2 linked regions of the Brasilonema sennae CENA114 genome follow. The protein of the gene in region 1 binds, or shares a complex with, the protein of each later gene. Links are inferred from orthologs where the notes say so. Each region holds a gene or a part of one and is shown on either strand. Other genes may lie near its edges. The genes, in order: hisF and hisH.

Region 1 (7,745 bases):
GACACCCATTTTCCATATATTCTTGCATCTTATTCTGAGTTTTTTTCAAGCTGTCGTTAGGTGAAAGTATCTCAATGACAAAATCAGGACACAGAGGAATAAATTTTTCTTTTTGTTCTTTAGTCAAAGCATCCCAACGAGATTTTTCTACCCAAGAAACATCAGGAGAACGGTCAGCACCATTTGGTAAAGTAAATCCAGTTGATGAATCAAAAACTTCGCCCCCGTGGTTTTTTTCATTCCATAATCCTACTTGAAGAATTAAATTAACATTGCTTCTCCCTGTTTCTCCTCCCGTCGGTGGCATTATAATTAATTCTCCCTGGGCATTTCGTTCTAATTTTAAATCGGAGTTTTCTTCACACAGTTGATAAAACTGCTCTCTAGTCAGTTTAATTATAGAGTTAAGGTTTAATGTAAGTGCTGTCATAGGAGTATCTCTCGTTTTTGTTCGCTGAGTGAGTTACAAACCTATATCTATTTTGTCTCACACCGTATTTCTTATACTCTTATACTGTGGACGTCACCCTCAGCCATCAGGCAGAGTGGGGAAAATGTCAAGACATTAATCCTTTAAAAATGACAAGAATTCTTTAATATTCAAATGGAGCTAAGCGGATTCGAACCGCTGACCCCCTCAATGCCATTGAGGTGCTCTACCAACTGAGCTATAACCCCGCAAATAACAATTCAAAATTCAAAATATGTCCTGCGGACACGCTACGCGAACAAAGTTCAAAATTAAAGACCTTTTTAGTTAGGGATTTAATTTACGAGAACGCATTTGCTATTCTACTTTAACAATATCCTGTTTGTCAATATCGCTGCTCGTCAATTGTTAATGAGTGCCATGAGCCACTAGCCAATGGCAATGACTAACTTAAGAGAGTTGCAGCAAGTAGGTTATACAATGCCCCATCAGGAAGTAAACCACTAACATAGCCGCTGCTGCTAGGGCAACAAGTGTACCAGCTAACATTAAAGAAAATTCTTTGCTTTCATATGCTTTTTCCATCAAATGCAGCGACCAGGCTACTAGCGCCACATCAAAAACTAAAATTGGTATCAACATATGTCTTAAAATTATTAATTATTGTTAACTTATATTAACACTGTTTTCAAAAAATGTCTTTAACTACTCTTTGGGTTAGATTGACAAAGAGTTGCAACTTAGGCTTACATTCTGACGGGAACTTGGCGATCGCGCAGATAAGTCTTGACTTCAGCTACGCTTAACTGTCCGTAATGTAAAAGTGAGGCAAGTAATGCTGCTTCTGCTTGAGCTTCTGTGAGTGCGGTATAGATATGTTCACAATTGCCTGCACCGCCAGATGCAACGACTGGAATTTGTACAGATTGAGCGATCGCCCGAGTCAACTCTATGTCATAACCAGCTTGAGTACCATCAGCATCCATACTTGTTACTAGCAGTTCTCCAGCACCGCGTTTTTCGACTTCTTGCGCCCAAAACAGGGCATCAATACCAGTATTTTCTCTACCACCTCGCACAAAAACATCCCAACCAGGGTGATTGGGGTCTAGTCGTCGTCTGGCATCAATTGCAACGACTATACATTGATTTCCAAAACGGTCACTCGCTCGATTAATAAAATCTGGGTCGCGTACCGCCGTAGAATTAATACTAACCTTGTCTGCTCCAGCTCGTAAAAGATTTTTAACATTTTCTAAGGATTGGATCCCACCACCGACAGTGAGGGGAATAAAGACCTGTTCTGCAGTTCGGTACACCACGTCGATAATAGTGTCGCGGTCTTCATGAGTGGCTGTAATATCTAGAAACACTAACTCATCTGCCCCGGCATCGTTGTAAACCTTTGCCAGTTCTACTGGATCGCCTGCATCCCTCAAGTTAACAAAGTTAACTCCTTTAACAACTCGTCCTGCCTTCACATCCAGACACGGTAAGATTCTTTTAGCTAGCATGAGTAGTTTTACACTCCTGTGATAATTATCTAAAACTGAAATTTTAAATTTGCCAGAGTATTACAGAAACAACATTTTCGCACGTGAACAGGGGTTCAGGGAAATAACAGTATGAGGGAAAATGTAAAGTGTAGCTCGTGAATCTGTGTATTGTGAACTTGGATTGTGAACACTGAATACTTATCGTAAATTAAAGGGTTCGCTGACCCCTTCGTCTATACGTAGTACGCCAGATGCCAACTCCTGCGGATACGCTGCGCGTTCGCCTCCGGCGTGCGCTTTGCGCTTACAAGTCGGGAAACCCGCCCACGGCACCGCCTCCTCAGTTTGAGTCGGAATTTAAATGGAAAAATGAAAGACTCTTTCATTTTGAATTTTGTTCGCGTAGCGTGTCCGCAGGACATATTTTGAATTTTGAATTCTTATTCACCCTACCGTTTTACGCTCAACACTGCAAAAGTCGTATATCCAAAATCAATAGCAGTCATTATGGCGATTATCTCCTCAAAAAAACAGCCCCAAGAACCCAACAAAGAACCAAAGCAGCGGCGTGAGGTGGCGAAAGCGCCTCCTAAAGAGAATCTTTTGCAACCCGAAGCAGCTGTTGATGAAGGTAAGCAAGAAGAAAGTATACGCCCACAACGATTTGCGGACTATATCGGACAAAAAGATTTAAAGGACGTCCTAGATATTGCCATAAAAGCAGCCAAGTCTCGGGGTGAGGTGCTAGATCATCTACTGTTGTATGGTCCTCCAGGATTGGGGAAAACCACAATGGCTATGATACTGGCGTCTGAGATGGGAGTAAATTGCAAAATTACGAGTGCGCCAGCTTTAGAACGTCCCAGAGATATTGTTGGGCTATTGGTGAATCTCAAGCCAGGAGATGTTTTGTTTATTGATGAAATTCATCGTTTGTCGCGGATGAGCGAAGAAATTTTATACCCAGCGATGGAGGATTATCGCTTAGATATTACGATTGGTAAGGGTTCTAGCACCAAGACTCGCAGCTTACCACTATCAAAGTTTACCTTGGTTGGGGCAACAACTCGTGCCGGGGCGTTGAGTTCACCGTTGCGCGATCGCTTTGGCTTAATTCAAAAACTGAGATTTTATGAAGTTGATGAACTGAGTAAAATTGTCTTACGCAGCGCTCAATTACTCCAAACGAATATCACTGACGATGGTGCCGCAGAAGTTGCCCGTCGTTCGCGGGGAACACCACGTATTGCTAATAGATTACTAAAACGAGTCCGTGATTATGCGCAAGTCAAATCATTCAATGAGGTGAATGAACAAGTTGCAGCAGAAGCATTGCAACTATTTCAAGTTGATCCTTGCGGTTTAGATTGGACAGACCGTCGGATGTTGAGTGTGATTATTGAACAGTTTAATGGTGGTCCGGTGGGATTGGAAACCATCGCTGCAGCAACGGGTGAGGATACACAAACTATTGAGGAAGTGTATGAACCATATCTGATGCAGATTGGCTATTTAAGCCGGACGACCCGTGGTAGAGTGGCGACACCCACAGCTTACAAGCATTTAGGTTTTAAACCTCCAAATGAACAGTTGTCATTATTGCCGTAAATTTGATCAACACTTCCAGTGATAATGAGTTTTGAATTTGGAACCGCAGATGGACGCAGAGAAACGCAGATGATGAGACTAATTATTATTTTTCTAAGTCTGTTGCTGGTGTTTGGGTGGGGTGAGGTTGCCATAGCAGAAACAAAATCCCCCAATTTCACTGCAGAACAGTTACAGCAAGGCGATGAGTTAGCGAATAAGGCAATTGCCGCTACTAATAAAGGTGATTTTGGCACGGCGGAACGGTACTGGACGCAAATTCTTGAGCAATTTCCCGATAATCCAGCGGTTTGGAGTAATCGAGGAAATTCTAGGGTTAGTCAAAATAAGTTGCAAGAAGCACTCGCAGATTATAATAAGGCGGTAGAATTAGCTCCGAATGTAACTGACCCCTACTTGAATCGTGGTACGGCGTTGGAAGGTCTGGGAAAATGGGATGAGGCGATCGCAGATTATAATCACGTTCTAGAACTTGACCCCAAAGATGCAATGGCATATAACAATCGAGGAAATGCCTATGCTGGTTTGAGGAAGTGGCAAGAGGCGATCGCCGACTACAAAAAATCCAACGAAATTGCCCCGAATTTTGCCTTTGCCCGTGCGAACTATGTTCTTGCCCTTTATGAAACTGGTAAAGTAGACGAAGCAATTCGGGAAATGCGGAACATTCTCCGTAAATATCCTAACTTTGCAGATGTACGTGCTGCTATTACTGCAGCCTACTGGCAAAAGGGAAAACAAGGTGAAGCGGAGAGTAACTGGGTGTCAGCAGTTGGACTGGATGCGCGTTACAAGGATATCGACTGGGTGACGAATGTTCGGCGATGGCCTCCTAGTATGGTGACGGCTTTGGATAAATTTTTGACACTCAAGTAAGATATATGTTTGGCAGAGGGCGTTTAAAGCAAAAGTAGGTTAATTTTGCAAGCCTTCTGTCAAAAAATTACGATTTATTTACATTTGTCCGCTATAGAATTAAGTGCATAAGTTGATTTTATTTGCACTTAATAAATAGATAAGGGGTTTTGACTTTAAGCGTCACAAATAAGCGTGCGTTCATTAAAGATGGCAGGAATTTCAGTGCAACGACTATTTCACAGTAGCAATACTTAGGTATTATGAATCGAGTCCAAGATAAAGTTGCAATTGTTACAGGCGCAGCACGAGGTATTGGTGGAGCAACAGCTCTACTTTTAGCAAAAGAAGGAGCCAAGGTTGCTGTCACAGATATTCTTGCGGATGAAGGTAAAACATTAGTACAAGAAATTCATAGTCATGGCTCAGAAGCTGATTACTGGCATTTAGACGTTTCCCAGGAAACTCAGGTCAAGCAAGTATTTGCTGAAGTTTACCGCAAGTGGGGAAAAATCGATATTTTAGTCAATAATGCCGGAATCGCTGGTATCAATAAACCCACTCATGAGATTTCTGAAGAAGAATGGAACACAGTGATGGCAATTAATACAAATGGGGTTTTTCTTTGTACTAAACACGCGATCGCTTATATGCTAAACACTGGTGGTGGTAGCATTATCAATCTGTCCTCAATTGCCGGGCTGGTTGGTTCACGTGGTTATCCACCCTATCATGCAGCTAAAGGTGCAGTACGTTTGATGACTAAAGCGAATGCAATACAATATGCAAAAAATAATATTCGCTTTAATTCTATTCATCCCGGCTTAATTTGGACAGCGATAGTAGAAGAACCTTTAAAAAAAACAGAAAACCCCACAGAAGTTTTGAAAGACTACGAAAAGCGAATCCCCGCAGGACGTCTAGGCAAACCAGATGATATTGCTTATGGAATACTTTACCTGGCTTCTGATGAGTCAAAGTATATGACAGGAGCGGAATTAGTCATTGATGGTGGCTATACAGCCCAGTAGTAACAAGTTGGTATGAAAAAGCAGGCGTTGCTGTGCATAATTTCATTCATGAAAGCAATTGGCTACGGTAGAGTTACCCTTAACGCCAGCACAATCCATTGTCAATAAAATTGCCAAGAATATGAAGTCCGGCACAAGTTTCCAGGATAAAGTTCATTCTGAGTATGACTACATTGTTATTGGTGCAGGTTCGGCCGGCTGCGTTGTTGCCAACCGAATGTCACAAAACAGCGACACAACCGTGTTACTCCTTGAAGCAGGCAACCCGGATACGAAACCGGAGATTCATATTCCGGCAGAAGTCGGCAGTCTACAAGGCTCCGAGGTGGACTGGGGCTATATCTCAGAACCAGAGCCGTACTTGAATCATCGCAAAATGTTTTGTCCCCGTGGCAAAGTTTTGGGCGGCAGCAGTTCAATTAATCTCATGATTTATATCCGGGGCAATCCTCACGATTATGACCACTGGGAATCGCTAGGAAATCCCGGCTGGTCGTACCAGCACGTTTTACCCTATTTTAAGAAATCTGAGAACCAGCAACGCGGTGCCGATGCTTACCACGGGGTTGATGGTGAGTTGAGCGTCACTGATTTGATTTCCCCTGGTGTAGTATCCCAACGCTTTGTCGATGCCTGTGTGGAACTGGGGTATGACCACAATCCTGATTTCAACGGGATGCAGCAGTCAGGGGCCGGACTCTATCAGTCAACAATCAAAGATGGTAAACGGCACAGTACCGCCGCTGCCTTCCTGGTGCCGATTCGCCAGCGTCCTAATTTGACGATAACGACAGGCGCGTTGGTGACTCGCTTGTTGTTTGAGGGAACCAGCGCTGTTGGAGTGGAATATCTGCACGAGGGAATGCTGCATCAGGTCAGGGTTAACCAGGAAGTCATTTTAAGTGCGGGCGCGTTCGATTCACCCAAGCTGCTGCTGCTTTCCGGCATTGGCGATGCAGAATACCTGCAAGGGCTGGGAATTTCTGTCGTGGCTGATTTGCCAGGGGTCGGTCAAAACCTGCAAGACCACCTTATCGTTCCGGTAGCCCAACAGACGACTCAAGAAATACACCCTGCCATCACCAGCAATGTGTCTGAAGCCGGACTGTTCTTCCATAGCGAGGGCAACCTGGAGGCTCCACCCGATGTCCAGTTCTTCTTCGGTCCTGATATATTTGTACCGCCTGGCTATGACCGTCCTGATTGGGGATTCACGGGTGTAGTCTCTTTGACTCATTTCCAAAACATTGGCAGTGTCAGTTTGCGCTCATCTGACCCCAAAGACCCTCCAGTCATACGGATGAACTATCTGCAAAGTGAAGCTGATGTGCGAAAGCTCGTTGCTGGGATTCGATTAATGCGGCAATTGTTTCAGTCCCGTGCTTTTGATGAGTTTGGCGGTAAGGAAGTTGCTCCGGGTGCTGGTGTTCAGAACGATGCAGCACTGGAAGCCTACATCCGGGAAACTTGCAGTACGGGACATCATCAGACTGGCACTTGCAAAATGGGCACTGACCCAATGGCAGTGGTAGACTCCGAACTGCGAGTACATGGGGTTAAGGGATTGCGGGTTGCGGATGCATCGATCATGCCAACTCTGGTCAGGGGCAACACAAACGCGCCCATCATTATGATTGGCGAAAAAGCAGCTGATTTCATTAAAGCCGCAGGTGGCATTTCATAGCAAGCACTGCATAAACTTGAGCAAGCATCACTGGAATAAACAATTTCAGCTTTACCGAAATGTACCTTTGTATCTTAAGAGAAATTGATATCGATTGGGTGGCAAATTTTCGGCGATCGCCTTCTAGTATGGTAACAGCGATAAGTTTTTGACATTGAAGTAGGGGCATTTATGATCAAATTACCTGATGGACCAAAAACTCCGCCTTGGTTGCAGCTATTACAGTGGATTGCTGACCCTTTAGGTTATATGGAAACGTCTTTCCAACGCTACGGAGATTTCTTCACCGCCCGTTGGGGAAATCTTTACCCCAAAGCGGTGTTCATCAGTAATCCGCAAGCAATTCAAGAAATTTTCACCGCTGATCCTAAACTGTTTGACTCTGGTCGAGGGAATGGGCTGGGAAAAGTCGTCGTAGGAGAACACTCTATACTTTTGTTGGATGGATCTAGCCACCAGCGTCGGCGACGCCTTTTAACCCCCCCTTTTCATGGTGAACGGATGCAAGCATATGGCGATTTGATTTGCACCCTCGCCAAACAAGTCAGCAGTCAGTGGACAATAGGCAAGCCCTTTTCTGTCCGGAAATCCATGCAAGAAATTAGTTTGCGCGTCATCTTGCAAGCTGTTTTTGGTCTCAA
Region 2 (7,811 bases), 3.4 Mb from region 1 along the record:
ACACATGCGGGAGAGGCTATAAATGTCCAACTTGCCCAATATGTTCCAACGAACTTACTTGAATAGTCAGTAGAGGCATCCTGAACAAACCACTCAGGAATAACTTTTTGCTGTGCAATTTTTTTTTCCAAGCCGATCTGTAGGCACAGATTCTCGTAAACAATGTTTGCCTTTGCAGTTTCCAGCATTTGTTCTACTAACTTTTGTAGCCATTCCGCTCGAACAAACAGACTATGATTTGGATGGTTGCCATAATTAAGTCCTATAATTATGATCAGATATCCTTTGTCGCTTATTATATTGTCCAGACAAAATTGAATGATTTCCTGCTCATTTTTGCGTTGTTGGTTTTCCTTATCAACTGTATGATATATCATTCCGCATAGTACCACTGCATCAAACTTTTTATTTTCTGTAGCAAGTTTACGCAGAAATACCCATAAATCTTCGCACACAAAAGTTCGGTTGGGGTATAGGTTTGAACAGTATTGAATGGCATATTCACTGTGATCTACCCCAACGTAGTCGCATTGAGAAGGCAGATATTTGAGCAAAGCTCCATTCCCACACCCCAGATCCAACAAAGAGAACGACCTTTCTTTAAAAGCATCCTCTAGAAAATGAATTGGTAGTGTATAGCGAGTAGCATTTTCCGGCTGTTCCAAATAGGAATAACTGTCTGATTGAAAACGTTCTTCTTCAGACATTTTACGCTGAGGGTTATTATCTTCCATATTGTCAGGATGTCAAATGAATGGTGTGAAGAGCGGAAACTTGTAAACTACCTTCTTGGTAAGGTTCTAGTGGCGGGTAAATTTATCGCCTACTTGACTATTTTACAAGTAATGCTACCCACAGTGCCAAAAATACGTACGTTGTATGCTCCATATTTAGCAGCACTTCGGAGGATTTCTTCTCGTTTTGCTTGCAAAATCTCGTAAATATTCATGGTTTAACTCCCGTCTTACGAAACAGTTTAGCCAAATCAACAGCCATGTTTGACCATAAGAACGTTCTATCAAAGGAGTAATGCTTACGCACTTTCACCTCAAGTAGGAGCGATACGCCCTTGGCGTCTGCGCGCAGCGCAATCGCTCATTTGCCTAGGGCGATCGCGTAGCGGCTCCCTTTGCTTACATCTTGCACCTGGGAAAACAAATGTCAAACTTATTACATGTTATTTGACTCCGTTCTCATCCGCCTAGGACTTTAAGTCCCAGGCTCATAAACCAAGTCCATTAAAATGGACTAAAAGCTGAAGTCATTATTTTGAACTTAGTAGCGATCAGTATTAACTTTTATTGGCATTTTGGCTACTTTTCTAAAGCATGAAAAGATAGATTAGGGCAATAAGCCGTCATGCACATCGTGGTTGAAACACCGTCCCCCAGGTCATAAACCTGGGGTTTTATTTTATTTAGTATGACCTAATTCATTTGGCAATTTGGCAACTAATCAAGTTGAAACAAGCTTATCTTATTAATTAATGCGGTCTTGCACAAAAGACTCAAAGTACACGACAAAACCCCTTTTTCCCCGGTTAACTACCGGGGTTCCTTACTAATTGTGGTCAAGGTTAATGTTTTAGTCAAAGTCAACTCCACATTTGGATTAGTGGTAAAGGTCTATGTCAAAGTGAATGATGATGTTGTTGTCAAGGTCCGAGTTGTAGTAAACGAAAGGTCAGACTGATAATCCCACGCTTAGAAAGCGTAGGATTTTTTCTTCACGAGTAAAGCTGACTTGAAAATAGAACTCAGAACTCAGAACTCAGAACTAAAAGAGAAATTTTCAAGTCGGGGCGAGTTTTAGAGTTCCTTCACTAAATGAATATCTTGTAAAAGCCATAATCCTAAACTCTTATCTCGAAAAATACCACCTCCCTCACTACATTGCTCGTTGATCAGCTGTAGTGGTGTCGGAAAAGAAAAAGGGGGTTTTTCTAAATTTAGTAAACGCCAGTCACCTGTGGTAATATCTTCATTCTCCTCACAATTAGGGAAAGTAGTCGTCAGTAGGTAAGTAATCTGGCTCCTTTTCATGTTATTGAGAGCAGAGAAAATGTCTCCAAACGAAAGATGCACAAAGCAGTCTCGGCATAACAAGAGATCTGCTGTTGGTAGAGGTTCGCTTAGAAAATCCAGTGTCAGAAACTGATGATTTTGGCTTCCGTACCGCTTCTGATTCTCTAGGATAAGTTCGGACACAATATCTGCGCCGATATAACGTGAAACAGGTAAGTCAATCAACTGCATCCAACTGAAGTCTCCGCACGGTAGATCGAGGAGTACATCTACCTGTAATGTCTTAAGTAGTGCTGGAAGTTTAGCTTCTATCTGTTGTGTTTGGGTGCTACTCGCGCCTTCCCCTGAAACTGAATCGGATCCACGCCAATGATTAGTTTGGTAGATGTGGCGGAACGTGTTGCTGAGTGAAAAGGTCACATCTAGGGATGCTTGTTTCTCGAAGTAGTAAGGATCAAAGGGGACATTATCTCGCCGTTTGTTCATAACTTTACTATTTCACAGAGCTCGTTGAACTAGCGTTATTCAAAGTTTGCACTGTCAGAACCTGTGGCGGGGTGGCGTCTGGCGGATAGAGGAAATCTACTTCTACAAGTCTTTTTTCGCCTGGTTTCATGTTGAGTACTACTAATGGTTCTCCTTGTTGTCCTCGTTTTTGCACTAAATGCAAGTACTGGGTTTGGGGTAAACCCTGATCATCTTTGTAACGTACTCTGACAGAACCCCGGAAAAATACTTGCTGTGCTGGTGGATTTAAAAAGCGCAATCCGGATTTGGTTAACTGGTCTTCTTTTATTGGTGTCTGCATTGACACAATAACTGTTTGCAAGTTTTGTGTATTGTTATACAATGGTAGCGTTAAACTGTATTGTAAAGTGTAGTTTCCATGAGCACGATATGCTGTGTCAGGATAGCGCACCATCATCGGTGCACTTTGTATTTGACTCGTTCCTAAGGTACCGCGATCTAGGGCACCCAGAGGGTAGGAAAAGGCTTGTCCGGAAGTGGGTATGGTTAAATGCTGAGCTTTTGGATCATCTATGAGTAAGGCTTTCCATTCAGACCCCTGTGTGACTCCGGCAACGCGACCATATATGATTGGTTTGTTAGTCTGTTCGAGAGGGGTTGGTGTTTTATCGCGTGGTCCGGATAAATCACCATTATTGAGCAAATTTTGCCAGTCTTCTAAAGTAGGCGCACGCTCAGTATCATCAGGATTTTTTGGTGCAAACATTGCTAGACTGGCTGTATACACTGTGTCATTACTCCACAGTCGCATGAGTGTAGACCGACCATTTAAAGGTGGTGTCAGTCCACTGACAGGAATCGGTGCATTCAACAACATCCGGCTTTCACCTGGTGGAATGATAACTTGAGGAGGAAACGTATCTTGTCGTTGTCCTCGCAGAATATCATTAACCACGCGATCGCCTGGTCCTGCAAAAATTGTACCTAAAATATTCTCACTCCGAGATGGCAACTCTGCAAACGGTGCATCTGGTTGACTTAAATAACTCGCCGCCTGCAAGATATTCACTGTCACTGGTTGTTTTCCTGGGTTATGCAGGATTATCCCCAGATAAAGCGTCCGCAAGTCTTCTGGTGTGGGTGCTTGGGCAACATGGTGAGCAAAAATATCAAATCGTCCTTTAAAAGGAAAATTCAAGTGTGCGGTTGGGACTTTTTTGCCTGAGGCTGGAAAGGTGGAAAGCAAAATCCCTTCCTTGAGAACTTTTTCAGGACTATTGCTGTTAAACACTGGGATGCTATCCACAGTCCCAAGTAAAGGGCGTACTTGTTGCTGTTGGACAATTTCTTCAGGCGGCGGTGGTGCAGAAGGAGTGATTTGAGCGAGCGGAAAAATTAGTAAGAATGGAAACATCTGTGTACATATTTTTCTGTTCAAACAGACGCAAGTAAATTTACCAAAGTGCCAGCCTGTGAATAATCAATAAAAAATCATCAAGAATTAAGGGGAGATTTTCTTCAGTCAAAATAGGAACGTGGACAAAAATGCAAGGGGTTGTGAGTTGGCGTTGGCGCAGTTCATCTAAAACAGAATAGTAAAGTCCTTCACAAACAAATTTACCGCAGTCGTGACTAATCTCAACTGCCTTTGCCCCCGCGACTAACTTTTCTAAATCAACTGTTGTCTGCAACACAATTTCCCCACAACTAGCACCAACTTCCACACTTAATAATGTTCGTTTTCGAGCCATCCCACAGCAAATGATGGCGTCTGGTTGCAGTTGGTGGATTTTTTCTATAACCCGAAAACTGGCAAGCTGCACATCCACCCTCAACTGTCGCAAGAAGGTTAAATCATAAGGTAACGAGTTAAGTCGGGAAACTTCTACCAATAAATCATCAGAAGAATTTGATTTTTGCTCGCTTAGCCAAGTGTCAAAAGATGTTAATAGAATGCTTTTCTTCATAAGAAATATTATTTAAAATAGAGATACTCTCCATAATAAAGTTAACAGGGAGCGAGTAAATGACGTTGATTGCAGTTGTAGATTACGACATGGGAAATTTGCACTCTGTCTGTAAAGGACTAGAAAAAGCTGGGGCAACTCCCAAGATTACTGATTCTCCAAAAGAATTAGAAAAGGCTGATGCGATAGTTTTGCCAGGAGTTGGTGCGTTCGATCCAGCAGTGCAACAGCTGCGATCGCGTGGTTTAGAAAAACCAATAAAAGAAGCTATCGCATCCGGTAAACCCTTTTTAGGAATTTGTTTAGGAATGCAAGTTCTTTTTGAATCAAGCACAGAAGGGACAGAATCAGGACTCGGAATTATTAAAGGAAGAGTCAGGCGATTTCGTCCAGAACCAGGAATTGCGATTCCTCATATGGGTTGGAATCAACTCGAACTGACTCAACCAAAAAGTCATTTGTGGGAGTATCTACCCTCTTTACCTTGGGTATATTTTGTTCATTCCTATTTTGTTGAACCACAAGAGCCGCAAGTCTGTGCAGCAACAATCACCCACGGACATCAAACGGTAACAGCTGCGATCGCCCGCGATAACTTAATGGCTGTTCAGTTTCACCCGGAAAAATCTTCCAATATTGGGCTGCAAATTCTGTCTAATTTTGTCTCCCAAGTTTGGACACAAGTTGCTGCCTAAATACAATTGTGGTTGAGTTTATAGTCCATTGTTTCTTGTTCGTAGTCAAAAGGTTTGTTAAGAATTGATTGTTAAAATTTGTAACTTGAATACACGATGGGCATTGCCTACCGCGATAAGTGACTGGTGGGTAATGCTTACCCTATAAAAAAGGTTGCTAACTAATGACTAATGACTAATGACTAATAACTAATGAGTTTAAGAATTTACGGAAACCGACCATTAAAAACTTTACCAGGAAAAGAAACCAGACCCACCAGTGCGCGGGTACGCGAAGCCGTTTTTAATATTTGGCAGGGAACAATAGAAGGTTGTCGTTGGCTGGATGTGTGTGCTGGAACTGGTTCAATGGGCGCGGAGGCTTTGTGTAGAGGAGCCAGCCGAGTTGTAGGAATTGATAAATCCCATCGTGCTTGTGCTATAATCCAACAGAATTGGCAAGACTTAGCGAGTGCTGAACAGAAATTTCAGGTAATGCGGGGAGACGTTGTACAGCTTTTGCCAAAATTATCAGGACAGCAATTTGACAGAATTTACTTCGATCCGCCGTATGCAAGTGAGTTATACCAGCCAGTGATAGAGGCGATCGCTCAGTCTGGGCTTCTAGATGCTAATGGTGAAATAGCGATCGAACATAATCCTCAAGATTGGAATCCTTTAGTCATTCCGAATTGGGAAATTTGCCGTGAAAAAGTTTACGGAAATACGGCTTTGACCTTTTACAGGGTAGTGGATTGAGGGGACAAGGAGATAACAATTCAAAATTCAAAATTCAAAATTCAAAATTCAAAATTAAGAATTCAGAATTTCTTATGATCTCCCCTACCTCCAACAGAAGGTGCTATATCCCTGTGTCCTCGGTTCCGATGACTTTACAGACCGAGTTGATTGCCACGCTTGTATTGCTCGTAAGCTTTGTAAAACAACCCAGCCAAGGTTACAAAGATTAGACCCAGTACAATGCCGTCAAGCAAGGGTTCAACCACGTTAAATCTCCTTTTGTGCTACTGTTCAATATTTTCTTCCCATCATTGATTCTACCAAATTTGGCAGAATTGCTTCTTCCAAAGAAGAACTCAGGCGTGGTGCACACGTCAACTTAAGCCAAAACCCTTTTCAAATATCGTTTCCAGGTAGAACTGGAAATGCCGTCAAAGCAGCTTTGCCACAACTCACCGAAGGCAGCAAATAGCCGCTTGTTTTCTCCTTCCTTCCCTCGTTCATCCCCCTGCTGAGTTAGCAAAAAAACATTTGTGCTTGCAGACACCATCAAGAACTTTTAAGCTATGTGTATGAAATGAAAACTTTTTGTACACTTTGACTTAAAAAGTAAACATTTGGATAACCAGATTACCAAAACTGAAACTTTGATTTGGCGAATCATATTAACGGCGCTGGCGATTCTGCTAGTAGTCCTTGTGAGCATTTTTGCCGTTCGGATTATGAGAACTGCCGATCCATACGTCAAAAGCGTTCTATCGCTCAAAGGGGACCTAGCACTTGGACACGCCATCTTTCAAATCAACTGTGCTGGCTGTCATGGCTGGGAAGCAGATGGGCGCGTAGGTCCTAGTTTACAAGGAGTCTCAAACCGCAAATCCCCATATGGTTTGATTCATCAAGTCACTAGTGGTGAAACCCCACCCATGCCGAAATTTCAACCCAAGCCTCAAGAAATGGCAGATTTGTTGAGTTATTTAGAAACGCTTTAACTTGAGCGCCAATTCCGCCAATTTCCAAGTATAATGCGTCTGGTGGCGATTTTAAATGGGAGACACCACAGTTCCAAACAAAATTATCTTGTAAGTTTACCTCCGGCTAGAAGCCGGAAGCTTTCGCCACAAACTTCTAGAACGTAGATTTGTAGTGCGCTCACGAAACTAGCGGTTGGTTCCTGTTCAGGTTTACAACACTAGTCCTTGAACCTCAAGGACGACTTCGCTCAATATCAAAGCTTCGGCTCCCTATGCCCTGCGGGCACGCTACGCGAACGGCTACGCTCAGGGCAAGCCGCTCAGCTTTGACCGTTCGATATTGCTTCTACTTCCCTTGACAATTCCCGGACGCCCCTATTAACCCGCTCGCGTAGTCGAAGGGTTAACCACGGTTTGCGTATCAATCTCCAATACTTGCCTACTGCGAGACTTTTTCTGCGTGGTTACCGAGCGTGCCTTTCGCGATTTCGGCATATAATGTGTATACCACATTGGTCTACAAAATGCCAGAAAAACAATTACACATTAGAATTTCTGAGGAAGAGTATGAAAAATTTCTCAGATATTGCAAGAAGAAAAAGCGTACCCAGTCAGACGTTGTTAGAGAGTTTATTCGTTCATTAATTGATAGCGAATAAATTCGCCGTGTCGTATTTCATCCCTGAACTAAAGTTACAAGGCGTACTATGGGTGAAGTGCAAGATTTGAACTGTGCAGATTTAATAATTAACTGATGGAAAAAGTGATGACATTACCCAACTACATTAATGGTCAGTGGTGTACATCTAGTACTATGGAATACTTGGATGTCCTCAACCCAGCAACAGCAGAGATACTGGTTAAAGTGCCTTTGTCACCTGCTTGTGAGGTAAACGAAGCGGTAGAAGCAGCAGCAGAGGCTTTTGTGAGTTGGCGACGCACTCCACCCACGGAACGAGTGCA

What was found.
Region 2: the proteins of hisF (region 1) and hisH are in contact, whole or in part, in a crystal structure (PDB 6RU0), measured with the Thermotoga maritima proteins. The link is inferred for Brasilonema sennae CENA114 from one-to-one orthologs. Residues at the interface, in WP_004080486.1 of Thermotoga maritima: Met1, Leu2, Ala3, Arg5, Ser40, Glu41, Asp45, Glu46, Ala70, Glu71, Ile73, Asp74, Ile75, Pro76, Phe77, Asp98, Lys99, Ser122, Gln123, Glu161, Thr195, Leu196, Asn247, Arg249, Glu251; in WP_004080484.1 of Thermotoga maritima: Asn15, Arg18, Arg22, Arg117, Leu118, Pro119, His120, Met121, Gly122, Trp123, Asn124, Asn134, Gly135, Tyr136, Tyr138, Val140, Tyr158, Glu180, Lys181, Ser182, Ser183, Lys184, Ile185.

What each region holds. Positions count from the first base shown.
Region 1 is NZ_CP030118.1:4,286,911-4,294,655, forward strand. Bases 61-2,930 are described here. They hold hisF (imidazole glycerol phosphate synthase subunit HisF), read right to left. Parts: upstream 1,945-2,930; coding sequence 1,177-1,944; downstream 61-1,176. Other genes in these bases: DP114_RS18280 (Uma2 family endonuclease), read right to left, coding at 61-430; DP114_RS18290 (hypothetical protein), read right to left, coding at 881-1,072; ruvB (Holliday junction branch migration DNA helicase RuvB), read left to right, coding at 2,434-2,930. In the rest of the region: more of DP114_RS18280, read right to left, coding at 1-60; more of ruvB, read left to right, coding at 2,931-3,534; DP114_RS18305 (tetratricopeptide repeat protein), read left to right, coding at 3,604-4,410; DP114_RS18310 (SDR family NAD(P)-dependent oxidoreductase), read left to right, coding at 4,653-5,420; DP114_RS18315 (GMC family oxidoreductase), read left to right, coding at 5,542-7,104; DP114_RS18320 (cytochrome P450), read left to right, coding at 7,279-7,745.
Region 2 is NZ_CP030118.1:7,701,039-7,708,849, reverse strand. The notes cover bases 3,401-6,336. They hold hisH (imidazole glycerol phosphate synthase subunit HisH), read left to right. Parts: upstream 3,401-4,518; coding sequence 4,519-5,154; downstream 5,155-6,336. Other genes in these bases: petG (cytochrome b6-f complex subunit V), read right to left, coding at 6,027-6,140; rsmD (16S rRNA (guanine(966)-N(2))-methyltransferase RsmD), read left to right, coding at 5,347-5,892; DP114_RS32070 (C15 family peptidase), read right to left, coding at 3,947-4,459; DP114_RS32075 (DUF3370 domain-containing protein), read right to left, coding at 3,401-3,906. Also shown: DP114_RS32085 (class I SAM-dependent methyltransferase), read right to left, coding at 1-734; DP114_RS35910 (hypothetical protein), read right to left, coding at 824-949; DP114_RS32080 (class I SAM-dependent methyltransferase), read right to left, coding at 1,809-2,510; more of DP114_RS32075, read right to left, coding at 2,518-3,400; DP114_RS32050 (c-type cytochrome), read left to right, coding at 6,492-6,866; DP114_RS32045 (CoA-acylating methylmalonate-semialdehyde dehydrogenase), read left to right, coding at 7,603-7,811. UniProt on the Escherichia coli protein: IGPS catalyzes the conversion of PRFAR and glutamine to IGP, AICAR and glutamate. The HisH subunit catalyzes the hydrolysis of glutamine to glutamate and ammonia as part of the synthesis of IGP and AICAR.